One region of the Bacillus silvicola genome, then DNA from elsewhere that is predicted to be linked to it. Evidence: predicted binding sites of a transcription regulator. Region 1 holds the regulator's gene; each other region holds the start of a gene.
What was found. Region 1 encodes Rex, which represses fermentation and respiration genes when NADH is low (regulators of the CRP and FNR family bind a similar motif). Its sites were predicted from a motif close to TTGTGAAATATTTCACAA; they were not measured.

Region 2: nirB (NADPH-nitrite reductase large subunit) is a predicted target of Rex. The motif match lies at 1,350-1,367, and genes of this name have one in related genera.
Region 3: pflB (formate C-acetyltransferase) is a predicted target of Rex. The motif match lies at 1,828-1,845, and genes of this name have one in related genera.

Annotation. Positions count from the first base shown of each region.
Region 1 covers NZ_JBNGVC010000013.1:947,563-952,037, reverse strand. The annotation lists gene ACP6L7_RS26930 (ABC-F family ATP-binding cassette domain-containing protein) at 1-1,335, opposite strand, end outside; gene ACP6L7_RS26925 (redox-sensing transcriptional repressor Rex) at 1,523-2,152, shown strand; gene ACP6L7_RS26920 (YdiK family protein) at 2,182-2,373, opposite strand; gene ACP6L7_RS26915 (CPBP family intramembrane glutamic endopeptidase) at 2,370-3,119, opposite strand; gene groES (co-chaperone GroES) at 3,522-3,806, shown strand; gene groL (chaperonin GroEL) at 3,844-4,475, shown strand, end outside.
Region 2 covers NZ_JBNGVC010000001.1:326,515-330,989, forward strand. The annotation lists gene ACP6L7_RS01655 (excalibur calcium-binding domain-containing protein) at 1-237, shown strand, start outside; gene ric (iron-sulfur cluster repair di-iron protein) at 440-1,147, shown strand; gene nirB (NADPH-nitrite reductase large subunit) at 1,384-3,789, shown strand; gene nirD (nitrite reductase small subunit NirD) at 3,805-4,122, shown strand; gene ACP6L7_RS01675 (uroporphyrin-III C-methyltransferase) at 4,181-4,475, shown strand, end outside.
Region 3 covers NZ_JBNGVC010000013.1:673,015-677,489, forward strand. The annotation lists gene pflB (formate C-acetyltransferase) at 1-1,717, opposite strand, end outside; gene ACP6L7_RS25610 (glycosyltransferase family 2 protein) at 2,057-3,604, opposite strand; gene ACP6L7_RS25615 (UDP-N-acetyl-alpha-D-glucosaminuronate decarboxylase) at 3,597-4,475, opposite strand, start outside.

The DNA of each region.
Region 1 (4,475 bases):
TACTGGCTTTAGTACATCATCCCCTGTGAATAAAAAGTTGCCTAGTATAGTGCGAATTTCTTTTTCAGGTTGCAGAGGATATTCATCCCATAGTTCATTTAAAACTCGCTTAGAAGATGTTAAGTTAGCTTGTTCTTGATCATAATAACCAACAGATACATTTGATCCGAAAGAAACATCACCATTTAGTAGAGGTAACTTATTCACAAGTGATTTTAACAATGTGGATTTCCCAATTCCGTTCGGTCCAACTAAAGCAACACTATCCCCACGAGTTAAGCGCATAGTTACATGTTCAATAATCGGATCTTCATCATAGCCAATAGTTGCATCTTTCACTTGTAAAACATCATTTCCGCTTTGTTTTTCAATATCAAAGTGGAAGGAAGCTGACTTAGAATCGCCCAATGGTCTAGTTAATAATTCCATTCTGTCTAATTGTTTACGGCGACTTTGAGCGCGCTTTGTTGTAGATGCACGAGCTATATTTTTTTGCACAAAGTCTTCAAGTTTAGCAATTTCATCCTGTTGTTTTTCATACCGTTTCATCTCTTGCTCGTATAGTGCCGATTTTAAGTCTAAATATTTACTGTAGTTACCAACAAATCGTTTGCTTTCCTTATTAGAAATTTCGTATACCTGTGTAACGAGTTTATCTAAGAAATAACGGTCATGGGAAACGATTAAAATTGCGCCAGGATAACCTTGTAAATATTGTTCAAGCCAAGTTAATGTTTCAATGTCCAAATGGTTTGTAGGCTCGTCTAAAATAAGTAAATCTGGTTTAGTTAATAATAATTTACCAAGAGCTAATCGTGTTTTTTGCCCACCACTTAATGTAGAAATTGTCGTCTGGTGCATTTCAACTGGGAAGCCAAGACCGCTTAAAATCGAGCGGATATCCGCTTCGTACTGATAGCCACCTTGATCTTTATAATCTAATTGTAATTGATCATAATCAGCTAATAATTTCTCGTATATAGCTGCATTTGAAAAGTTTTCTTCTTTGCCCATCTCTTGCTCTAGCCTTCGAAGTTTTGTCTCCATTTGCTGCAAGTGTGTAAAGACGGTTAACATTTCATCCCAAATTGTTAAAGACGTTTCTAATCCGGTATTTTGAGCTAAATACCCCATTGAGACATCTTTTGGTTTTATAATTTCACCACCATCATGAGATAACTCACCAGCTATTATTTTTAATAATGTAGATTTTCCGGCTCCATTTCGTCCGACTAGTGCGATACGATCTTTCGTTTGTACTTCCAATTTTATGTTTGCAAGAATCGTTTCTGCACCGTATAATTTCGAAAGCGCGTTTACTTGTAATAAAATCAATGTTTTCACCTCAAATAATTTCTTAACTTTGCCATGTTTATATTTCTCAATCATACTAAAAATAGTGTATAGTTTAAAATAAAGAGAGAATACTTCTTCTCTTTATTATACAAGGAAATTCATGAGTGCTAAACTTTTGTATTTGATTCAAGTATATGAATAAAGATAGGAAGAGAGGAGAGGTTATATGGATCAGCAAAAAATTCCACAGGCCACTGCCAAACGATTGCCTCTATACTATCGATTTATCCAAAACTTATCTCTTTCTGGTAAGCAACGTGTTTCATCAGCCGAATTGAGTGAAGCGGTAAAGGTTGATTCCGCAACTATTCGAAGAGATTTTTCATATTTTGGAGCGTTAGGGAAAAAAGGTTATGGATATAACGTAAATTATTTATTATCATTTTTCCGTGAAACACTCGACCAAGATGATATAACACGTGTAGCACTTATTGGAGTAGGTAATTTAGGGACCGCTTTCTTACATTATAATTTCACGAAAAACAATAATACAAAAATTGAAATGGCGTTTGACGTTAGTGAAGAGAAAGTTGGAACAGAAATCGGAGGCATTCCTGTATATCATTTGGATGAACTAGAAGAACGTTTATCAACTGATATACAAGTGGCAATATTAACAGTACCCGCTACAGTAGCACAATCTGTGGCAGATAGATTGGCAGAAACGAACGTGCATGGTATTTTAAATTTCACACCAGCACGCTTAAATGTGTCAGAGAATATAAGAATTCATCATATTGATTTAGCTGTAGAGTTACAAACACTTGTGTACTTTTTGAAGAATTATCCACAATAAAACGCAGAGGAAGCGACCTCTGCGTTTTATTATTGTTTTTTCTTTGTGAATTTAACTAAGATAAGGCGAAGTGCCAAATTAAAATCAATTGTTGCCATAACTGCAAATAGTATTGTCCACATATTCCAGATTGTATCTGTTACGTTCGTAATGGCGAAACGTGTAAAGATACATCCAAGAAGAAAATACAATGCAGCCATGAACAATGGTGAGTTTCTCATACAAAAAATCCTCCGATAAAGCCTTGCATTTTTTCAGCTTCTTTAATCATTTCTTGAATTTGTTCATTGCTTACTAAAACTTGAGCAACTGCAACTAATGTATTCATTGCAACATGGGCTGCAATTGGAACGATAATACGCTTCGTTTTTACATATAAAAAGGCGAATACGAGCCCCATAGCAGTGTATACCAATAAGTGAGTAAAATCAAAATGAATCGCCGCAAATACAAGGGAACTAATAATAGCGGCAATAAAGAAGTTAAACTTCTTATAAAGTGTACCAAATAAAATTTTTCTAAATACGATTTCTTCTAAAATTGGCCCTATAATAGATACAACAATAAGGAACCAAGGTGTTGTTCTTGCGATATCCATAAGTCTTGCTGTATTTTCAGATCCAGGTTTAATACCTAATACATACATTTCGATCATACCAGCAATACTTTGTGAGAAAAATGCTAAGAAAAACCCGATAAAAATCCATCCAATTGTAGCTGGAACAGTAGAGCGCATTTTATCTAAATGCCTGTCACGAATATCTGTTCTAAGTAACCAAAGTACGATACATAATGCAATAAAGAAGCTAATGATTGCCCAATGGCCAGTTATGAGTTGGAATTTCTCCTCTCTAGTAAATCCCTTATTATCATAAAGTCCAGTTTTCAAGAGAAGTGGTAATCCGGCAATTGAAGATAACTGCATTAAAATGTATGTAACGATAACCCACCAATATTGTTTTTTCAAAGGGTTTAACCATCCTTTCTAACTCTAGTGTATGAGATAAGGTAGGATAACATGTAAATATGCTACCTACGATATAAACTGTCACTTAAATTATGTTTTTTTCGTAAATCCTCATTTGAAATGATAATAGAAGACAGGAAAAAGTTGTGTGTGTAGCGAAAACAACTTAGGGTGTCCTTTCATATTGTAACATACGAGTAGTGGAAACAACGATTCATATAGTAAAGGTAGTAGAAGTAGGATTCTATATAGAAAAGTTTATATAGTAATTTGCGAAAAAATTATGATTTTTTTACTTGCAAAAGAAATTGAGATTATTTATTATTATAAGTGTGTTAGCACTCGGGTGACTTGAGTGCTAATAAATAAAATTCACATAACAAAATGAGGAGGTTATTGTTCATGCTAAAGCCATTAGGTGATCGCGTTGTAATTGAACTTGTTCAAGCAGAAGAAAAAACAGCAAGTGGTATTGTATTACCAGACACTGCAAAAGAAAAACCACAAGAGGGTAAAGTTATTGCAGTAGGTACAGGCCGAGTGCTTGAAAATGGTGAGCGTGTTGCTTTAGAGGTAGCAGCAGGTGATCTTATCATCTTCTCAAAATATGCAGGTACTGAAGTGAAATACGAAGGTACAGACTACTTGATTTTACGTGAAAGTGACATTTTAGCAATTATCGGTTAATTATATACATTTTAAAAATCCAAGGGGGTCAATTATTATGGCAAAAGATATTAAATTTAGTGAAGAAGCACGTCGTTCGATGCTTCGCGGTGTCGACACTCTTGCAAACGCAGTAAAAGTAACGCTTGGACCAAAAGGTCGTAACGTTGTACTTGAGAAAAAATTTGGTTCACCACTTATTACAAATGACGGTGTAACAATCGCAAAAGAAATCGAATTAGAAGATGCATTCGAAAACATGGGTGCGAAATTAGTGGCAGAAGTTGCTAGCAAAACAAACGATGTAGCTGGTGACGGAACGACAACTGCAACTGTATTAGCGCAAGCTATGATTCGTGAAGGTTTAAAAAACGTAACAGCTGGTGCTAACCCAATGGGTCTTCGCAAAGGTATCGAAAAAGCTGTTACTGCTGCAATTGAAGAATTAAAAGCGATTTCTAAACCAATCGAAGGCAAATCTTCTATCGCACAAGTAGCTGCTATTTCTGCAGCTGACGAAGAAGTAGGTCAATTAATCGCTGAAGCAATGGAGCGCGTTGGTAACGACGGCGTTATTACTTTAGAAGAATCTAAAGGATTCACAACAGAATTAGACGTAGTAGAAGGTATGCAATTTGATCGTGGATATGCATCTCCTTACATGATCACTGATTCTGACAAAATGGAAGC
Region 2 (4,475 bases), on a different contig from region 1:
GCTCGCAAACAACAAGAAGAGCAACAACGTCAAGCCGCTGAACAAGCTCTCGTACAACAGGAACAACAAAAAGCACAGCAAACTCAAACACAACCAGCTGCAGGAAATACTAGTAACGCATATTACAAAAATTGTGCCGCAGTTAGAGCTGCTGGGAAAGCTCCATTATATAGAGATCAGCCAGGTTACAGCTCTCACCTTGATCGTGATGGTGATGGAGTCGCGTGTGAAAAATAGTAATAAAAAAGAAGCTTCTAGTAAGCTTCTTTTTTATTATCAGAAACTATTGCGACGAATTACCCTCCCCCTTCCTTTTATAAAACTCATTTTATTATTCTCAAAAATGACACATAATAAGTGATTTCAATCACCACATTGATTTTAAATTATCGCTATTCTTGATTTAGATATTACATTTAAACTTTATGGAGGTATTCATATGGAACATACATTTACTGAAACTTCAATTGTTGGTGAGATTGTTACGCAATTCCCGAAAGCTAGTGACCTTTTTAAATCATATAGAATAGACTTTTGCTGTGGTGGTAATAGACCACTGATTGATGCAATTAATGAAAGAAATTTATCAGCTTCTGAAGTAATTACAGAGTTAAATACGCTTTATCATAAAACGAAACTATTAAATGAATCGGAAATTGATTGGAAAAATGCTTCATATCGTGAATTGATTGATTATGTAATTAATAAGCATCATCGCTATTTGAATGAAGAGTTGCCACAGTTAAGTCCATATGTGACTAAGGTATTACGTGTTCATGGGGCAAATCAGCCTCATTTAGCTCAAACTCATAAACTATTTCATGAACTTAAGATTGAATTAGAACAACATTTAATTAAAGAAGAAACAGAGGATTTCCCATTAATTTTAGAATTCGAACGAAATCCAACTGATGAAAACTATACAAAGTTACGTAAAGTAGTAGATGAGTTGGAGAATGAACATAACCATGCTGGCAATATTATTAAAGAACTTCGTAGGGTGACAGATGACTTTACTCCACCAGAAGGAGCTTGCGGCACTTATCGCCTTGTTTACCAGCGCCTTGAAGCCATTGAATCTGATTTATTTGAGCATATTCATTTAGAAAATAATATTTTATTTCCGCGTGCAATTACAAAAGCATAAATAAAGTGAAGGACATGAGTATAAATGCTCATGTCCTTCACTTTATTTATACTTCCCCTCCCCCTCTATCCATATAACCAAATTCCCTTTCGCTTCTCCCTTCACATAAATCCGAATTTTAACAATTTGTGAATCATTATAAAAATGTGATAAACATCACATCTTCCCCTTTTTTGATTTTCTATAATGAGAATATAATACTTTGTTCAGCATTTCACATAAAAGGGGAAATAAATATGAAAAAACGTTTAGTTATGATCGGAAATGGTATGGCTGGCATACGCTGTATGGAAGAAATATTAAAACATGATAGTGATTCATATGAGATTACTATTTTGGGAGATGAACCGCATCCAAACTACAACCGCATTATGCTCTCTCATGTTTTACAAGGCAAAACAAATATGCAAGATATCATTATGAATGAATATAGTTGGTACGAAGAAAACGAAATAACTTTGTATACAAATGAAAGAGTTCAAAGTATTAACCGAGAAGATAAAATCATTATCACAGAAAAGAGTCGTACTCTTACATATGACAAACTCATTATCGCAACAGGTTCTAGTGCTTTTATTTTACCAGTCGAAGGTTCCACCCTTCCTGGTGTAACAGGATTTCGAACAATTGAAGATACACAATTTATGATTGATACCGCTAAAGAAAAGAAAAAGGCCGTTGTCATTGGTGGTGGATTACTTGGTTTAGAAGCTGCAAGAGGTCTTATTGACTTAGGAATGGACGTACATGTTGTTCATTTAATGCCGAGCTTAATGGAGCAACAACTAGATTCCAAAGCAGCTTCTCTATTACGTGAAGATTTAGAAGCGCAAGGCATGAAGTTTCTAATGGAAAAGAAAACGGTAAAGATTCTTGGTACAGACCATGTTGAGGGCATTCTATTTGAAGATGGTGAAGTTGTAGATTGTGAGTTAATCGTAATGGCTGTCGGAATACGTCCGAATACTCAAATAGCAAAAGATGCTGGTTTACTTGTAAATCGCGGTATTGTAGTCAGCGACTATATGCAAACAAATGATGAATCCATTTATGCAGTTGGCGAATGCGCGGAACATGATGGTATCGCATATGGACTTGTTGCTCCTCTTTATGAACAAGGTGCAACATTAGCTAAGCATATAACAAATTTACAAACTGATGGATATGTGGGCAGTATCGTCGGTACGCAATTAAAAGTTGCAGGTTGTGATTTATTCTCTGCTGGCCAAATATATGAAGATGATCAAACGAAAGCAATATCAATCTTTGACGAATGTAAACGTTCCTATAAAAAGGTATTAATTCGTGACAATAAAGTCGTTGGTATTGTTTTATACGGGGATACTGCTGATGGTACACGCCTCTTTAGCATGTTAAAGAAAGAAGAAGATATACAAGAATATACAGCAACTTCCCTTCTTCACAAAGCTGGTGAAGAAAGTGAACTTAACGTTGCTACTATGAGTGCGGATGACACGATTTGCGGATGTAATGGTGTTACGAAAGGTACAATCGTTCATGCCATTTTAGAACAAGAGTTAACTACTTTTGAAGAAGTAAAAGGATGTACGAAAGCGGCGGGGTCTTGTGGAAAATGTCGTCCGCTTGTGGAACAAGTTTTATCTCATACACTCGGAGATGCTTTTGATGCTTCTGCGCAGTCTACCGGTATGTGTGGATGTACAACTTTATCACGTGATGAAGTCGTAGCGGCGATTCATGAGAAAGGTTTAAAATCACCAAAAGAAGTACGAAATGTTCTTGATTTTTCACATGAAGATGGCTGTTCAAAATGTCGCCCTGCTCTAAATTACTATTTACGTATGGTGATTCCAGAAGAATATGCAGATGATAAATCATCCCGTTTCGTTAATGAAAGAATGAATGGTAACATCCAGCACGATGGTACATTCTCTGTTATTCCACGTATGTACGGAGGCGTTACAACAGCTGATGATTTAATGAAAATTGCTGAAGTTGCGAAAAAGTATAATGTTCCTCTTGTGAAAATTACTGGTGCTAGCCGAATCGGCTTATATGGTGTTAAAAAACAAGATTTACCTAACGTATGGGCTGATTTAAATATGACTTCGGGATATGCGTATTCAAAATCTCTACGTAATGTAAAATCATGTGTTGGTTCTCGCTTCTGCCGATTCGGTACGAAAGATTCATTAGGACTTGGTATGTTACTTGAACAATCATTAGAAATGGTAGATACGCCTCATAAAATGAAGATGGGTGTAACAGGTTGTCCACGTAACTGTGCGGAAGTACTGACGAAAGATTTTGGCGTTGTTTGTGTCGAAAATGGATTCCAACTTTATATTGGCGGAAATGGTGGTACTGAAGTACGCGAGGCTGATTTTGTAATGATTGTCCCTACTGAAGATGATGTCCTTCGCATCGCTACAGCTTACATGCAATATTATCGTGAAACTGGTATTTACGGAGAGCGTACTGCCTACTGGACAGAGAGATTAGGCTTCAATCATATAAAAGAAATACTACAAAATACAAGTATGGTCACGATGTTAAATGCGCGTTTCCAAACAGCTCGTGGCACATATAAAGAAGCTTGGGGACAAGCACTAGAAACGAAATCATTAAAAGCGATGTATGAAGTTGAAACTGTGAAATAAGGAGCTGTGATCCATATGTTACAAACGAAAGAAAAAATAAAAGTTATGCGGGCAGAAGATCTTCCTATTCAAATCGGTAAAGAGGTACAAATGCAAGGTATGTCTATCGCCTTATTCCGCCTTTCAAATGGCGATATTCGAGCTGTAGAAAATCGTTGTCCTCATAAAAACGGACCGTTAGCAGAAGGCATTGTATCTGGAGAATTCGTCTTTTGTCCACTACATGATTGGAAAATTTCATTAATAACAGGTGAAGTTCAAAAACCTGATGACGGTTGTATTCAAACGTATGAAGTAGAAGTTATTGACGGGGATATTTATATATACATGTAATTTACAAAAGGAAGCTTCCCCTGGCTTCCTTTTAAATAAAAATAGACGAGGTGCGAATATGAACGGATATGTATATTTAGTTGGTGCAGGACCAGGTGATGAAGGGCTTATTACAAAAAAAGCAATAGAGTGCTTAAATCGTGCAGATATCGTCTTATATGACCGCTTATTAAACCCTTCCTTTCTTAATTATACAAAAGAAACATGTGAACTTATTTATTGCGGAAAAATGCCAAACAATCATACTATGCGTCAAGAAATGATTAACGCACACCTCCTTCAATTTGCAAAAGAAGGAAAAATCGTAGTCCGCTTAAAAGGCGGAGATCCATCTATTTTTGGCCGTGTTGGTG
Region 3 (4,475 bases), 270 kb from region 1:
CTGCGATTTCATCTACACGATCATCATTGTTACCGTATTTAGGGAAATCCCCCTCAATTTCGAAGTCAACTGCAATACCATTTTCATCACGAACTGGTTTTACTTTTGCGTATTTAATTGCACTTAATGAGTCTGCTACTACAGACAATCCTGCGATACCTGTTGCCATTGTACGAAGAACATTTGTATCATGAAGCGCCATTTCAATACGTTCGTAGCTATATTTATCGTGCATGTAGTGGATAACATTTAATGTGTTTAAATATAGACCTGCTAACCATTCCATTGTCATATCAAACTTATGCATAACTTCTTCGTAATCTAATACTTCAGAAGCAATTGGTGCATACTCAGGACCAACTTGCGCTTTCGATTTTTCATCTTTACCGCCATTAATCGCATATAGTAATGCTTTCGCTAAGTTTGCACGTGCTCCGAAGAACTGCATTTGTTTACCAATTCTCATTGCAGATACACAACAAGCAATACCGTAGTCATCGCCGTAATCAGGACGCATAATGTCATCATTTTCATATTGAATTGCTGATGTTTTAATAGACATTTTCGCACAGTAGTTTTTAAAGTTCTCTGGTAATTGTTTAGACCAAAGAACTGTTAAGTTTGGTTCTGGAGCTGGTCCTAAATTATCTAATGTATGCAAGAAACGGAATGAGTTTTTTGTTACTAACGGACGACCGTCTAACGCCATACCACCGATAGATTCAGTTACCCAAGTTGGATCACCAGAGAATAGTTCATTATAATCAGGTGTTCTTGCGAATTTCACAAGACGTAACTTCATAATGAAATGATCCACGATTTCTTGTGCTTCTTCTTCTGTTAAAGTACCATTTGCTAAATCTCTTTCAATGTAAACATCTAAGAATGTAGATGTACGTCCAAGACTCATTGCTGCCCCGTTTTGCTCTTTAATTGCTGCAAGATAAGCAAAGTATAACCATTGGAAAGCCTCTTGTGTATTTGTAGCTGGCTTAGAAATATCGAATCCATGAGAAGCAGCCATCTGTTTTAACTCTTGAAGTGCACGCATTTGCTCAGATAATTCTTCGCGTAAGCGCATTGTCTCTTCGCTCATTACACCACCAGTTAAATTAAAATCAGCTTTTTTCGCTTCAATTAAACGATCTATACCATATAATGCTACGCGGCGATAATCACCGATAATACGTCCACGTCCATATGCATCTGGAAGACCAGTAATAACACCTGACTTACGAGCCGCTTTCATTTCTGGTGTGTATGCATCAAATACACCTTGATTATGAGTTTTACGCCAGTCTCTGAAAATACTGCTAAGTTCTTTATCCATTTCATATCCATACGCTTCACAAGCTTGTTCCGCCATACGAATACCACCATATGGTTGTAAAGAACGTTTAAATGGTTTATCAGTTTGGAAACCGACCACTTTCTCAATATCTTTATTTAAATATCCTGGTTCATGTGATGTAATAGAAGAAACAATTTTTGTATCCATATCAAGAACGCCACCGTTTTCACGTTCCTTTGTTGTTAAATCCATTACTTGATCCCAAAGTTTCTTCGTTGCTTCAGTTGCCTCCGCTAAGAAAGAGTCCTCTCCCTCGTAAACGTTTACATTATTTAAAATGAAATCGCGAACATCAATCTCTGCTTTCCATTTTTCACCTTTAAAGTTTTCCCATGCGTTTTTAACATTTTCTAATACTTGAGTCATCCTAATCTCCTCCATTTTTGATTAGTACAGGACTAAGATTTTTTATATAACAGCTTACACACTTAGAATACTACTTTTTGGCGAAAGTGAACGAAATAGTTGTGACATGTTTGTGAAATGTTGAGCAAACCACTATATGTATAGTGTTAACTTCACTTAAAAGTCTTTATAATTAACCCTTTCCTTAATTGTATTTTTTTGGTATCCTTATATACGAGTCCTATTTTGTAATATAAGAACAATACCCATTGTAGAGCTGTAATACTCTTATCTCCTAATCTGTTATAGTTTTTATAACAGAACAAAAAAGTGTACATATGTTGTACACTTTTTTTGTTACTACTCTAAAACATCTCTTTTTCTATTCCCATCATAGAATCCACCACGACTGCCTTCTAATACAATTAATTGCTCTAATCCTTCTATATGATCACCTATAATACGCAAAACAGCTGGAGGATGACCTATTTTTGCAAAATGTTCATTGGGACGAATACGATTCATCTTATCTACCTCTATACGACTTACACATGCAATTTCGAATCCTGACAGAATAGCTTTCACTTGTGCTACACACGGTGACAGTAAAGATCTATACCCGATTTCTTTCAAACACTTACGGCTAAACGCATTCGGTACAGCGATAAGAGAGCCTACTCCTAGATCTTTTCTATCACAAGCTAAATTTAATGCATATTTAAATGCAGTTACAAGATGAAGCGGTACTCTTAAATCTAAATAATGATTTAGATCATTTAATGCGACATCCATTCCATCTGCAATAGCTTTTGCGAAAGGATATAATTCTCTAGCCGGAATAACAAAGTCACCGTCTATAAACAACACAATATCCCCTTTTGCAAAATAAGTTCCAAGTGAACGCCCTACATCGTTTCCAAGTGCTTCTTTATATACAATTGTTGTTGCTCCCTTTTCTTTTGCAATCGTTACTGTTTGATCAGACGACCCATTTACAACAACGATAATTTCAAAAGGTTCAATTTTGCGAATCTCTTCTATAACATTTCCAATCGTTTTTTCTTCATCTTGTACAGGAATAATGACCGATAATTGCTTTCCTTTATACAACTTAGATGTAACGCCCCATCCTTGATAAAAATCTTCGAAACTTAACGTATGATAGACACTTTCTCTTTTCCTATTTCCGTCATAATATCCTCCGCGCTCATCACTGCCTACTATCCGCTCCGCTACAGCTTCTATATGATCACCTATCATCCGTTTTTCAGATGGAGAAAGACCCGTGCCATACGCAGCATGCTCAGTCGGCCGAAATTTATTTGGCGTAATAACATCAATTGCACAATGACGACTAATTCTCCATTTACTTTGAACTAGGCGTAAATGAGCCACAATAGGATTAACAAAACATTCATATCCAATACTTTGAACAACTTCTTTCGTCAACGCATGAGGTACGGATAATAAAGAATCAATTTTTAACGCTTCACGCTCTAACATTGCATTTAATATTTGACGCCATACTGTCACAGAGTGCGGTTTTTGTTTTTTTAAAAATAGTGCGTCCAAATTATTTAAAACGATGTCGGCCTGATCATGTAAAATTGGATTTAGGAATAATTGTAATTTTGAAGTTTGAATAGCAAAATCTCCATCTATAAATAGTAATACATCACCTATGGCGTGTTTTGCGCCAACTGCACGACCAACATCATTCCCTAGTAACTCTGTATACTTGATTACTTTACATCCTAATCGATCAGCAACCTCTTCTGTACCATCATTACAACCGTTTGCTACTACAATAATCTCTACTGGATTTAATCCTTTTACCGATTGAATAACGTCTGAAATCGTATCCACTTCATTACATACAGGTATAATAATTGATAGCGACTTAGCCATTATTTTCTTCACGAAACCACTTAATAGTTTCTTTCAATCCTTGTTCCCACGTTACTGTCGCTTGAAACTGCACAAGTTCTTTTAATTTCGTTACATCCGGTCTTCTATTTGGAATTTCTTCAAAGCCATATGGGTATACCTCTTCGAAAGGAACTTGGACAATCTTTGAAGAAGATTTCGTTAGCTTTTTAATTACTTCTGCTACTTCTTTTATACTTTTTTCATTCTCAGAACCTATATTAATAATCTCACCATTTACCTTCTCATCCATCGCTCGAATCGTTGCCTCTACCGCATCACTTACATGCGTAAAGCAACGCGTCTGCATTCCATCTCCATATACAAGGATGTCTTCTCCTTGCAAGGCCGCACTGATAAATCGTGGGATTACCCCTGCATACGGACCATCTTTCGCTCTTGGACCATAAATATTAAAATAACGAACAACCGTTATAGGTAAACCTTCTAAAGCGTATCCTAAACATAATGTTTCTTCTAACGTTTTACACACCGCATAACTCCAACGTATTTTAGAAGTTGCCCCGTATAATCGATCCCCCTCTTCAGAGAAGGGTGGCTTTGCCTTACCATATACTTCTGAAGTAGACGCAAAGACTACTTTCTTCTTTCCTTTTAGCGCTGCTTGTAAAATGTTTCTCGTTCCATCAAAATTCGTTTCAATAAGCTCTATACTCTTTTCCATTGTCGTTTTTACACCTAAAATTGCCGCTAAATGAAATACTACATCATGTTGATTTACTAATTCATAAATAGAATTTTTATCTAAAACACTTATTGGAATAACCCGAATTTCTTTCATTAACTCATCATGATATTTATTTTTTCCTTTATAGAAGTTATCAACGATTGT